4 regions of the Companilactobacillus halodurans genome follow, and region 3 is predicted to be linked to each of the others. Evidence: predicted binding sites of a transcription regulator. Region 3 holds the regulator's gene; each other region holds the start of a gene.
The links. Region 3 encodes NrdR, which represses ribonucleotide reductase genes. Its sites were predicted from a motif close to ACACNATATATNGTGT; they were not measured.

Region 1: FHL05_RS08915 (deoxynucleoside kinase) is a predicted target of NrdR. The motif match lies at 2,000-2,015, and genes of this name have one in related genera.
Region 2: nrdD (anaerobic ribonucleoside-triphosphate reductase) is a predicted target of NrdR. The motif match lies at 1,830-1,845, and genes of this name have one in related genera.
Region 4: pnuC (nicotinamide riboside transporter PnuC) is a predicted target of NrdR. The motif match lies at 1,510-1,525, and genes of this name have one in related genera.

Annotation. Positions count from the first base shown of each region.
Region 1 covers NZ_VDFO01000032.1:25,917-29,134, reverse strand. The annotation lists gene FHL05_RS08925 (glycosyltransferase family 4 protein) at 1-558, opposite strand, end outside; gene FHL05_RS08920 (QueT transporter family protein) at 635-1,129, opposite strand; gene FHL05_RS08915 (deoxynucleoside kinase) at 1,281-1,925, opposite strand; gene FHL05_RS08910 (Ig-like domain-containing protein) at 2,186-3,218, shown strand, end outside.
Region 2 covers NZ_VDFO01000001.1:56,386-59,603, reverse strand. The annotation lists gene FHL05_RS00240 (aspartate-semialdehyde dehydrogenase) at 1-216, shown strand, start outside; gene FHL05_RS00235 (hypothetical protein) at 376-1,686, shown strand; gene nrdD (anaerobic ribonucleoside-triphosphate reductase) at 1,958-3,218, shown strand, end outside.
Region 3 covers NZ_VDFO01000011.1:37,557-40,774, forward strand. The annotation lists gene dnaI (primosomal protein DnaI) at 1-483, opposite strand, end outside; gene FHL05_RS12755 (DnaD domain protein) at 486-1,871, opposite strand; gene nrdR (transcriptional regulator NrdR) at 1,884-2,357, opposite strand; gene coaE (dephospho-CoA kinase) at 2,379-2,972, opposite strand; gene mutM (DNA-formamidopyrimidine glycosylase) at 2,969-3,218, opposite strand, start outside.
Region 4 covers NZ_VDFO01000021.1:26,389-29,606, forward strand. The annotation lists gene FHL05_RS06690 (alpha/beta hydrolase) at 1-416, opposite strand, end outside; gene pnuC (nicotinamide riboside transporter PnuC) at 499-1,248, opposite strand; gene FHL05_RS06700 (peroxiredoxin) at 1,698-2,261, opposite strand; gene FHL05_RS06705 (HD domain-containing protein) at 2,432-3,088, shown strand; gene FHL05_RS06710 (phosphatidylglycerophosphatase A family protein) at 3,110-3,218, shown strand, end outside.

The DNA.
Region 1 (3,218 bases), on a different contig from region 3:
AGTATATTCGGATAAATCGACTCCAGTTGGAATAATTGAAACTGGTGCTTTAATACCATACCTATCCATCGTCTCTTTAACTTGCTTACTTGGAGCAACGACTCCAGAAGCATTTTTTAAAAACAAGCGTGTCATCTGCTTAACGTGATAAGGTTTTAATAAATGTCCATTTAAAACATAGTGCAAATAATCTTCATACATTGTGTGGTATGTGTGAACGAAGGGAATCTTTAATTGCTTAGCAACAAATTTACCCATCATACCTAGTGAAAATTCAGTTTGTGTATGAATTATATCCAATTTTAATTCCTTAGCTAAATCAACCGCATGAAACATTCCCCGAATCGCAATTCTCCGGTCCGTAAACGAAATAAACGGTACACTGGCTAAGCGAAAAATATTAGGTTCAATTGTCTTCTTAGAAACTTTAGGGTCAGTTGTAGTAAAAATATAGACTGAATGACCTTTTCTTTCTAAGTCACTCTTTAATGTCTGGATTGATGTAGCTACCCCACTTACTTGAGGGAAGTATGTATCGGTAAAGATTCCGATATTCATATAAACACATCTCCTCACAATCTTTATAGAATAGATTATAACAAAAAAAAGAGGGAATCACTTCCCTCTCACTGTCTTAATTGATTAATTTGTTGAAATTTTGATTCTGCATCAAGAAATAGAAAATAATTGCGCCGATTGCGACAACAACTAATTCTCCTAATCCAACAGTGACAAAATTTAACCAAAATGGCAAATTCAACACAAAATGTAATTCAGCACCAACGATAATTCCATTTACCACGGCACAAACAACTGGAACAGTCCAGAGCCACTTAACATTTTTAGGAATCTTAGTGATGATCAAGCAAGCGATGGCAGTTGCCAAAGTCCCCAATATCAGATCATATACTCCTAAAGAAGCACTAAAAATGTTCGAAATGAAACAACCAATGATCAATGACCAGCTGTATTTATGATTGAAGAATGGCAACAACATTAATATTTCTGAAACTCGAAATTGAATCTGGCCATACGAAAAAGCTGAAATTACAGGAGCAATCGTCACTGCTACATAAAGTGCAGCAATCAAAGCTAATTGTGTAATATCCCTTGTTTTCAAATTATTCAAAATAAAACCCTCCACTGTTTTAATTAAAGCAGGTTACCAGTGCAAACTGCCTCTAATAGGTTATCTTATTTTGAATCGACTCGCAAGTAACAAAAAAACCACAGCAATCGTCTTTGATTGCTGTAGCGTCTTTGTTTAACTTAATCAATTTCTATTTTAGTGTTCCGCGAGCACGTAATTGTTCATCAATCAAATCCAAAACCTTTTGACGATCTTCAGGGTTTTCAACAAAGTCATTCTTGTCGCCATCAATCTTCATCTTTGGACTGTAATCATAATCGTCATACCAGCCATCATAACGGCTAAGCAATTGCTTATAATATTCAGGCAAAGTTGGATCTTGTTCTGGTTGTTCATATGAACGTCCACGTTTTTCGATACGGTGAATCATTGTATCGTAAGAAATATCCAAGTGTACTAATAAGTCAGGTGCTTTTTTTGCAGCAGCATATGGTAATTCTTGCATCATGTTAGCCAATAGTTCATCGTAAACTTTTACTTCTTGTGGAGTGGCTCTTCCCATATCAGCGTTCATATGGAAAAATAGTGAATCTTCATAGATCGAACGGTCTAAGACATTATTATCTTGGACCATCGCTTTCTTGATTGATTCGAAACGTTTGTTCAAAAAGTAAATTTGTAATAAGAATGCATACTTCTTAGGATCCTTATAAAATAGTGGCAAAACGGGGTTATTATCAACCTGTTCATAGAAAGCCTCTGTTCCTAAATGTTCTGATAAAACCGTTGCCAATGAACTTTTTCCGGCTCCAATTGCGCCGCTCAATACGATCATCATTATTCTCCTCCATACCTCATTTAAATATCTTAATTTGTAAAAAAAACAACATTCATAATGATATCACTTCTAATCTATATATTGTATAGATTTCTCAAATTTCACAAGATATGGTGCCTTATGATAGCGGATAATCTCCGATTAATCAGGCTTTTAATTAAATATAAAGTTTTCTTTTTTCTTTTCCCCACCCCCTGTTTAAAAACTATTATTGCCTCTATAATTAGAATTGTATTGAAAAAGAAAGGGGAAGAATAATGGGGAAATATTTACGAAGATTTTTTGTCGTTGCTTTTGCAATATTGGGCTTGATTCTTATTTTCAATAGCCAGACCAATACTACAGAGGCTGCAACTGATTACCAAACTAATGACCTTTTAAGTGGAATGTCGATAGCTCAAAAAGATTATGGTACAGCAAGCGATGTTAATTTAACGCTTGACTGGAAAGTACCTGCAAATACTCAACTGCAAAATGGCGATACTTGGACAGTTGATTTTCCAGATACATTAAAGGTTACTAAAGATGGCGAAAGAATTTCTATCTATGATAGTGATAATAATGTGATTGGTACTGCCGTCCTTAACAAAAGTTCAAATAGTATGACCGTTACTTTCAACGAAAATGTTGAAAATAAAACCGATTTTGCTGGTGAAATCAATATCGGTACCGGAGTTCAACCCGGAAAAGACGCTGTTGTAGGAAACAATGATGTAACGATTGGAAATTTCACTGACAATATGACTTTAGTTTCATCTGATGCCGACTTCTCAAAAAAGGGAGTCATTGGAAAAGATGCCAATGGCAACGCAATTATAACTTGGACGATTCTAGTCAACCGCAATAGCGAAAATTTTCCTAATTTAACGGTCAAAGATTTTATCGACCCTAGTTCTGGACAAACTTACGTTGATGGTACTGTCAATGTTTATGAAGCTTACTGGTCATCACCTGGTTACTATAAGAAAGGTCAATTGCTAAGTAATGGCGACTACAATTTACAAGAAACTTCTGGTAGCGGCTTTACTTTAAATGGACTTTCCAACAATCAATTTTATGCCGTAACTTTCCAAACAAAAATCAATAATCCAGCTGATGCTGAAAATGGAACTAAATTTAAAAACCACGCTGACTTCACATGGGGTGGCGGAACCTCTGGCGAAACTAATTCTGGAGTAGCCGATGGCAGCGTCACTGGAAATAGCAATTCTGGTAGTGGCAATGGTAACGAGATTCTAGGATCGGTGATTTTAACTAAAACTAGTGCCGATGAAAATAATACCCCACTAG
Region 2 (3,218 bases), on a different contig from region 3:
GTCTTACAAGATGATCCTAAGCATCAGGTTTATCCACAACCAATCAATGCAGTTAATAGTCGTGATACTTTTGTAGGACGGATTCGTCCAGATTTGGAAAATGACGGTGCTTTTAATATGTGGGTTGTTTCTGACAACTTGCTTAAGGGTGCAGCTTGGAACACGGTTCAAATTGCTGAACGTTTAGTTGCTGATAATTTAGTTCACGTTAAATAATATGAAGTTTCATTAATTCTTTTTTGAATTAGTGAAGCTTTTTTTGATATTATTTGTTACCAAGTAGAGGAATTAATGAAAAAACTGATGTCTCTGGAATCATTTTTTCCTTATATCTGTTAAAATATTTAAAGACATTAATTCTAGGTGAAAAAAATAATGAAGCGAATAACGAGTATATTTAACGAAGGCGTTTTGGACCTTTTGGCCAACGCTGGAGTTGCAATACCATATTTTTTCTGTTTGACCTTATATAATCAAAATAAGAGTGTATTTGCCTATGCTTTGCCTTTCCTAATGCTTTATACATTTAGAGCTTTAGGGATGCTTGTAACGACATTCATAACGTTGCCTGCTTCAACCATGTTGGCAATGTCTAGTTTATTGGGAGTCATTGGTTCTCTTTTTATTTTAGGAGCCAGTCATCCTGTTTTTGGTATTCTTGGAGGAATATTCTTAGGTCTAGCTTCGAGTTGGATTTGGCCATATTATTTGACAGTAAGGTCAAGAGGTCAGATGGATAAAGAATTTAAGTTCAATCGAATGCACACCTTGTCAGTTGTTTTAACAGTTATTTTGTTGTTGATCGTACAATTGATTGCCTCAAAGACGAAATTTTTGAATCTGTCATTTATCTTATTAGCCTTCTTGTTCTTTGCTTCCATGGTTGGAGGCTTACAAGTAACTCATCGATTGACTTTTTATCAAGGGATTGAACGAAAACCTAAATTCAAGGTTAATTCACTTTTCAAATTGATACTTTTAGCCAGTTTAGTTATGTTGATTTTTATTATTCGTTATACTCGCTTAAAAGCTGTTTCTAATTCGATTGATTTATTAATTAGTTTAGCAGCCATCGTCTTATTCTTATTTTTAGCCTATTATCAAATAGATATTCACAGAAAAATATTTCCAGTGAGTTTAGTTGCCATTAATCGTGGCGTCGTGATGAATTACGTGATGTTGTATGCAATTTTTGATAGTACGATTCGCTTTGGATTCAATAGTTTGATCTTAATTTATACGATTTATTTAGTAGGTTTTCAGTTAGGACCTATCTTTCTTAAAAAATTTCAATCATTGCGTTATCCTCTGTTATTGCTGGGATTAATTTTGGCGCTATTTGATTATACGTACTTTATCGGCCTGTTCTTTTGTTCTGTCTTTGTTGGAGATGACAATCGGATTTTAAATGATAATTTGTATCACAAAGCAGATATCGATTCTGAACGAGCTTTTTTAATCAAGTATCAGTTATCATGTGTTGGTAATGTATCGCAACAATTAGTTTATATGACAACGATTTATTTTGTCAGTTTCTTTACTAAAATCAATGCTTTAGGTTTCTTCAACAATCATATTACTGATGGACCAGATATCGGCATCCTTTATGGCGTACATATCTTCATTACTGCTATCGTCTTTGTTTATGCAGCTACAACTTTTTATTTTGCTCGTGGAAAAGAGTAAAAAGCCATTACAACGTTACAAGATATAAAATAGTTATTTTTGGGAATTGATCCTAAAAGGGTTGCTACTACTGTTTTAGCGATTGATGCAACGACGTAAGAACACAGTTATATAATTATAAATTTATAAAAAATGATTCTAGACTACTATATATAGTATGCGTGTGTTATATACCACACCATATTGTATTTGGTAGTCTTGTTTTTTTATGATTTTTTTTGTAGAATAACTTCAGTAAATGTTTTAGCAAGTTGAATTTGGGGGAGTAAGCATGGAAGAGCCATTGGATAAATTAAAAGAAAAATCAGTTAAGAAAAGAAGTGGCGTGATAACTAAATTTTATCCTTATAAGATTAGATTTATTTTGGACAAACTAGGTCTAAGCAGTGAAGAAAAATCTAAATTAGAAATGGATTTCCTCCATTATTTTGAAAATGATAGTTTGATTTTAACGACTAAGATTCATGAGTTTATTTTCAATTCATTAAAAGAAAAGCAGGCCAATCAATATGAAGAATATTTTCAAGGCGATCAAGCCAAGTTTGCACATGCTACTAATGTTCAAGAAAATATTGGGCGATTATTCAAGCGCAATGCTGATGTGATTCATGAAAATGCTAACAAGGACAGTAATGTTTTTAATACGCAACGTGATTTAGAGGCTGGAGTAACTAGTCGAGCATTGGGATTAAAGATGTTGCCAGAATTAGTGGCCAAAGCTCATTTACGTGGCGACATTCACTGGCATGACTTAGATTATTCTCCGGTTACTCCTGAAACTAATTGTTGTTTGATTGATTTTGATGAAATGCTCAAGAATGGTTTTAAAATTGGCAATGCTTGGGTATCTTCTCCAAGATCGATTCAAACGGCAACAGCTCAGATGTCGCAAATAATTGCTAATGTAGCGTCGTTACAATATGGAGGCTGCTCAGCTAATCGAATTGATCAACTATTGGCACCTTACGCAAAAATAAATTTTCAAAAACATTTAAGTGATGCTAAGAAATGGGTTCCTAAAAATAAACAAGATGAGTTTGCGCGTGAAAAGACGAAAAAGGATATTTATGATGCAATGCAAGCCTTGGAATATGAAATCAACACGCTTTATTCATCTCAAGGCCAAACGCCTTTTACGACCATTAATTTTGGATTAGGAACTAATTGGATCGAACGTGAAATCCAAAAATCAATTTTGAAAATTAGAATCAAGGGATTAGGTAAGGAACATCGGACGGCTATCTTTCCAAAATTGACTTTTACGATTAAAAGAGGCTTAAACCTTAATCCCAGTGATCCAAACTATGATATTAAAGAATTGGCCTTAGAATGTTCAACCAAGAGAATGTATCCTGATCTTTTGATGTACGACAAAATCAAAGAAATTACAGGTAGTTTTAAAACTCCGATGGGCTGTCGCTCGTTTTTACAAGGTTGGAAAGATGAGACTGGTAAAGAAGTTAATTCAGGGCGAATGAATCTTGGCGTTGTAACGGTTAATTTGCCTAGGATTGCCCTAGAATCAAATGGTG
Region 3 (3,218 bases):
GCCAAAATCACCAGCCAAATATAAACCAGGAATAAATTTTTTTTGATTTAAATAATGATCAATGAAATCTAGAGCTTGACTCAAAGCATCCTCTCGACCTTGACCGCTGTAATCGTCCAATTTAGCATTCCGAATATCAGAAGCCATATCCATCAAAACAAATCCAGACTCATATTGATCTTTTTTCTCGCGGTTTTGCAATTTTTCATTTGGATAATAGGCAACTTCAATATTGTGGTTGCTGACAATCAATTTAGGATAATAGCCCTGAGTCAATTCACTTTTATGGTGCTTATTATTATAAAATTCATAAATGCTAGCAGCACTGGTAGAAATAGCATTGGGATTAATCTCATCGCTATTTTTTTTCAAAAACTTTTGAACATCTTCGTCTTTTAAAGCTGCATTAAGAAGACGGCGATAATCCTCCGTCAAATTCTTTGAATTTAAATATTCTGCCAATCTGCTTCCTAATTTTTCCATGCTTAATTATCCTTATTTCTTAATCGTTTTAGTCTATCTTGAAGATTAGTCTGATTCTTTTGAGTATTTTGATTCTGAGGAACCTTTGCTTTAACTTTACTCCAATCAGTAGCTTGTTCAACTTTACGATTTTTATTGTTATTGAAATGTCGTTTGGGATTACGAGGCTTGGTTTGAAAATCATTGATTCTTTGCAAAGCCTGTTCAGCCGTCTGAACCTTATTTTGCTGCCAATCATTAGCCATTGTCTCCATCAAAGGCAGCGTTAATGTTGGTGAATTTTGCAGAATATAATAGACCATGATATTCAATACGGAAACTGGCAAATAACTTTTCATTGCCATATTTCGTAATGCCCTTGATTCGACTGTACCAGTAAAACCACCGCTCTTTTGTTTTTGAGCAGCTAAAAAGTCTGCTGGGGTCATGGTTTTAGCTTGTTGTAAAATTTGTTGCTCAGCACGATTCCAATTCTTGGTTGACGCATTTTCATCTTCTTTAGGACTCGAAACTTCTTCCAAAGCCTGCTTCTTTACAGAAATATTGACATTCTTTTCAAAACGGTCTTGAGCTGATTTTTTGAGTCTTGTTGGGTCAATCTTATTAGTCACGATATTGCATGTTTTCCCAATCAAATTGATCAAAGTCATTTCATCTAGTCCATAAAAGGCATGCAAATTCAAAATCAATTCTTGATTTTCTAAGACATTATCGGAACTGATTCGATAAGATTGCTGCAAACGGTCCGTAATTAATTCCCAGTCGAGTGGCTCCATCTTTTTCTCATTTAAAGATGGATTTTTCTTTGAAGGCTGTGTTTGGAAACTATTTTGAGTATTCTTAACTTCTGAAGGCGTGTTGATCAAATCATTATTGCTCAACTGAAAAACTTCTAGAAAGTCTTTTGTGATTTCTTGGGAATTCTTCAAAACAAGATCAGAGTGAGAATATTTATCAGCCAATAAATGATACTTTTTCTCACCTACTTGTTCGTAAAGAAAAATGCTCATTAAGTCATCCTTAAAGAATTCATCAGGTGATAATGGTTCTATCAGTTGATAAACATAGTACGGTCCCAAATCATCTTTCTTTTCAAATGTCCTGATTAAACCTAAAGCTTCAGCTTTGATTCGAGCCTCATAAAACCGTCTTAAATCAATGCCTAAAAGCCCCAACAAATCGGCGTGGGGCTTTCTTTGCGTTACCAATTCTTTATTGGGAACTTTCTCCCATAACAACAAATAGAGACTGAATGCCTCAATCCCTAAAATTGGTAAATATAAATCTGTTAAAATATGTCGATCATCATCGTTTAGATGACCATTGGGTAGACACCAATAGCCTACTAGTGGCGTAAACTTATCTGATGCAAAATTACCTGTAGACACCGGCACGCCCCCTTACTTCTTATCCAACTTTTTACCGTTAGACATCATTTCTTGAACTTCTTTCATAAAACCATTCATATCCTTAAATTCACGATAGACGCTGGCAAAGCGAATATAAGTTACATCGTCAACTTTAGCTAGAATCTTCATCACATGTTCACCGATAACTTGTGATCTGACTTCGCTCTCACCAGTTGCTCTAATCGCATTTTCAACTTTATCAACGATATCGTTCATTTGGTCCATCGTAACTGGTCTCTTTTCAGCAGCTCTAACTAAACCACGTAAAAGCTTTTCACGACTGAATTCTTCGCGATTGCCATTTTTCTTAATAACTAAAAGTGGTGATTTTTCTAATCTTTCAAACGTCGTAAATCTTGTACCGCAATTTTCACACTCGCGTCGACGTCTAATAGCACGTCCTTCATCACTGGGACGACTGTCAATAACCTTTGATGAATCATGATGACAATGTGGACAAATCAAGATTCTAACCTCTTTTCTTAATTAAAGTTGTGATATCAACTTATCAAAATCTACTTGCAGATGATCTAAATCACTGGAATTATCGATAATAAAATCCGCTCTTTGGTTTCTTTCATCCATCGACATTTGAGAATTGATTCGCTCTAAAGCAACTTTTTTGCTCAAACCATTACGTTCCATAAGTCGTTTCAATTGGACTTGTGGTTTGATATTAATACTGATTACACCATCAAAATAAGCTTGATACCCGCCTTCAAACAAAAGGGGTATCTCGAAAATACTGATGGTTGCACTTTTTGAATTCTTAGTTTCAGATATAATTTTTAAAATTCTTTTCTTAATCAAAGGACGAGTAATCTTATTGAGGCTTTTCAATTTTTGATAATCGCCAAAAACAATCGAACCTAATTTTTTTCGGTTTAAAGTTCCATCTTTTTTTAGAATATCTTCTCCAAAAACATCAACAATTTGACGTAGACCAATTGAACCTGGGACTACTACTTCACGAGCAATTTTGTCAGCATCATAAACTTGATAACCCTTTTTTAAAAACAAATCTAAAATTGTTGACTTACCTGTTGCAATACCGCCGGTAAAACCATATATCTTACTCATTGGACTACTTGGCAATATGGACAAAAGTGCGTTCCACGTCCGCCAACCTTAATTTTTTTAATTTCTGTACCGCATCTTGGACAAGGAGTTCCCTCTTTGCCATAGACTTTCAAGCGGTCTTGCATATGTCCTGTATGACCTGTGGCATCGACGTAAGATCGAACAGTTGAACCACCAGACTCAATTCCCATTTTCATTTCTTCGTTGGAAGCTTCAATAATGGCTTGAATATTTTCATCCGTTAAA
Region 4 (3,218 bases), on a different contig from region 3:
TCGTTACGGTCTTTCCAACCATAACCTGAATACTCACCTTGACTCATTCCAAATGATCGATTGTCAGGTGTTAAAACGTTATAGCCTGCTTTATGAAACATCTTAGCATAAGAACCCATGTACTTACTTGCACTTCCGTAACCGTGTATTACAACAACCGTCTTGGCTGTTTTATGTGCAGCGGGTAAATAGCGAGCTTTCAATTTCAAGTTGTCTTTACTTTTTTGTTGCCAAATCTGTGTCTTTTGATTAGCAAACCAATGATCATCTTTGGTCATTGGTCCACCGAGCTGACTCCCATATCCGCTCTTGCTAAAAGCAAAATTAAACATGTAGCCACTGGCAGCAATATCAGCCACTAAAGCTAAACTGACCACTACCAAAAGAATTACTTTAATATACTTTTTTACTCTCATAATCTACCCTACTTAGAACTTAAAAATTAGTGTCGCTAAATAATCATAAGCTTCCGGGTAAACTAATTGCAAATTAAAATTTTTATATTTCTTGGTTTGAAAGCTTTTCGTCACGCACACGGTTCTCAGTAGCATTGCTGTGGAACCAGTGAATATGTGAATCGAAAAAGGCAATCATATCGTTCATGAAGTACATAATGTATGTCAAGAACAAGACTGGACTAGCATCTCCTTGAGTAGCTGTAACGCCCCAAAGAACGATAGACATAATACCTTGAGCTGTCCAGAAATAATATTGTTCACGGAAACGCAAAGTACATAATAATGCACCTGTGAAACCAATAGCAGCTGAAACTGAATCAATTACAGGACGTGGACTGATGAATAGGTTTGTATCCATCAAATACAACAATCCCCAAGCAACGAAGAAGAAAACAGCTGTTAGAAGCCATTTAAGACCTGTTAAACCATGAATATGCTTTTCAGCATCCTTAGCCCATTGTGGACTGATCAAAACAGGAATATCTAGTAAGACGATGTAACTTAACTGAAGAACAACATCTGAGAAGTTCTTAGCATTGATAGCGACGTAAATATAAATAAGTGCGGAAACTAATCCTAAAACACCATTTAAAGGCTTGGCATTGGTAATAGCGACAGTACATGTGAATCCTAAAATTGCGGCTAGCCATGTCCAAATAGCGATAGCGTTAATTGAATGTGAAAGTGTTGAAGCTGTTATGGCCCCTAAACCAAACATTAATAGCATGTAACTTCTGAAACTCCAATGTTTCATTTGTTCAACATACCATTTTGGGTTGAAAATACTCATTGTTTCTTCTCCTCTGGACTAACCATCAATATACGATTGTAGTTCATTATATTGATAATTAATCAAATTTTATTTATCCCTCAAATTGTATTAATTAAAATATCAATTTAACCGACAGCTAAAATCATACCACCTTTTTTGATAGATTTGTTAATGATGATTTCAAGTATACGGAAGCCATATCGGTGTAAAACGCTTACCCCTCCTGTCAAATGGGAAGTTTATCATCTGATACAAGATATAGATTTTTTTGAATTCATATCACTATATATTGTTATAACGGACGAAATGCACCACTAGATATCGTCATAATATAGATATTTATAAAAGATAGTTTCAGGATAAAAATAATTTTTGGCACATTAATATATTTAAGCTTCAAAACAAAAAACTCAGCAATCATTTTTCGATTACTGAGTCTTTATGTTTTTATACTTTAAAGTTATTAGTTAAATCTTACCAACTAAATCGCCACTAGGTTTGATAGTCTTTTCACCCTTGTGCCAATCGGCTGGACAAACATTGTCACCATGTGCTTCGACGAATTGGGCTGCTTGGAGCGTTCTGAGAATTTCCTTAGCATTTCTACCTATTCCCATGTCATTAATAGTATATGACTTGATAATACCCTTAGGATCAATGATGAAGACGCCACGGTAAGCTTGACCACTCTTCTCATCTAAAATATTGAAGAAATCAGTCAATTGATGCTTTTGATCTGACAACATTGGATATTCAACCTTTCCAATGGTATCAGTTGCTTGAGCCCATGCCATGTGCGAAAATTGGCTATCGACTGAAACGGAATAGACTTCGGCATTACTTTCTTTGAAGTCTTTATAGGAATCTTCAAAATCGCTTAATTCGGTTGGACATACGAAAGAAAAATCTGCTGGGTAGAAAAACATTACTGACCATTTTCCTAACAAATCAGCTTTGTTAAAGGTCTTTAATTCACCCTTTTGATATGCATTAACATTGAACTCTGGTATTTCTTTATTAATATAGTTCATTCTTAGGCCTCCCTAAATTATGTCTTAATTATAATTCTAAAACATATGAAACGTCAACATTTCATAATATTTGTTTAAACATTTATATCTTAACAGAAATTTAGTTTTAATTTAAAAATAAAGCCCTTTATGTGACAATATAACTATTCGATTAGGAAAGGCTTGAAATTATGACACATGATGAACAACTAAAAGCTGTAAAAGATTTTTCTTATCAAAAAATGAGCGGCGACGCTACCGGACATAACTTCGATCACATCCAAAGGGTCGTCAAAACTGCTAAAAAAATTTTGGTGACTGAAGCTGCCGACCCACTTATCACTTTAAGTGCAGCCTATTTGCACGATGTGGCAGATGATAAATTAGTCAGTGATCCTGCTGAACTCGAAAAAGAAATTAGAGATTTTCTCAAAGATAATCAATTCAGCAACACACAAATTGAAGAAATCATTTTTATTACTCACAATCTGTCATTTAGCAAGTCTTTGGGATCCAATCCTCCTAAACTTTCACTCGCTGGTCAAATCGTTCAAGACTCTGATCGACTGGATGCGATTGGTGCTATTGGTATTACTCGTGCAATTTACTATGGTGGCGCTAATTCAGATACTATCTACGACCCTAAAATTTTGCCAAGAGAAAAGATGAATAAGAAAGAATATCGTAATTTGAATAATGAGACGATCATCAATCATTTTTACGAGAAATTATTGAAATTAACTGATATGATGAATACGTCATCTGCTAAGAAAATTGCTCAAAGTCGAAATCAATATATGTTGGGCTTCTTAGCGGAGTTTAAAGCGGAATGGGATGCAAAAAAATAATCATAAAGGGAGTAATAAATTTTGGTTTCATTTGAAGAACAAGATAAACAATATTATGATCACATCATCAGAAATTTAAATGAACGTGGCGTTAAGTTAACCGATATTGCGGACATCGTGATTTTTTTGG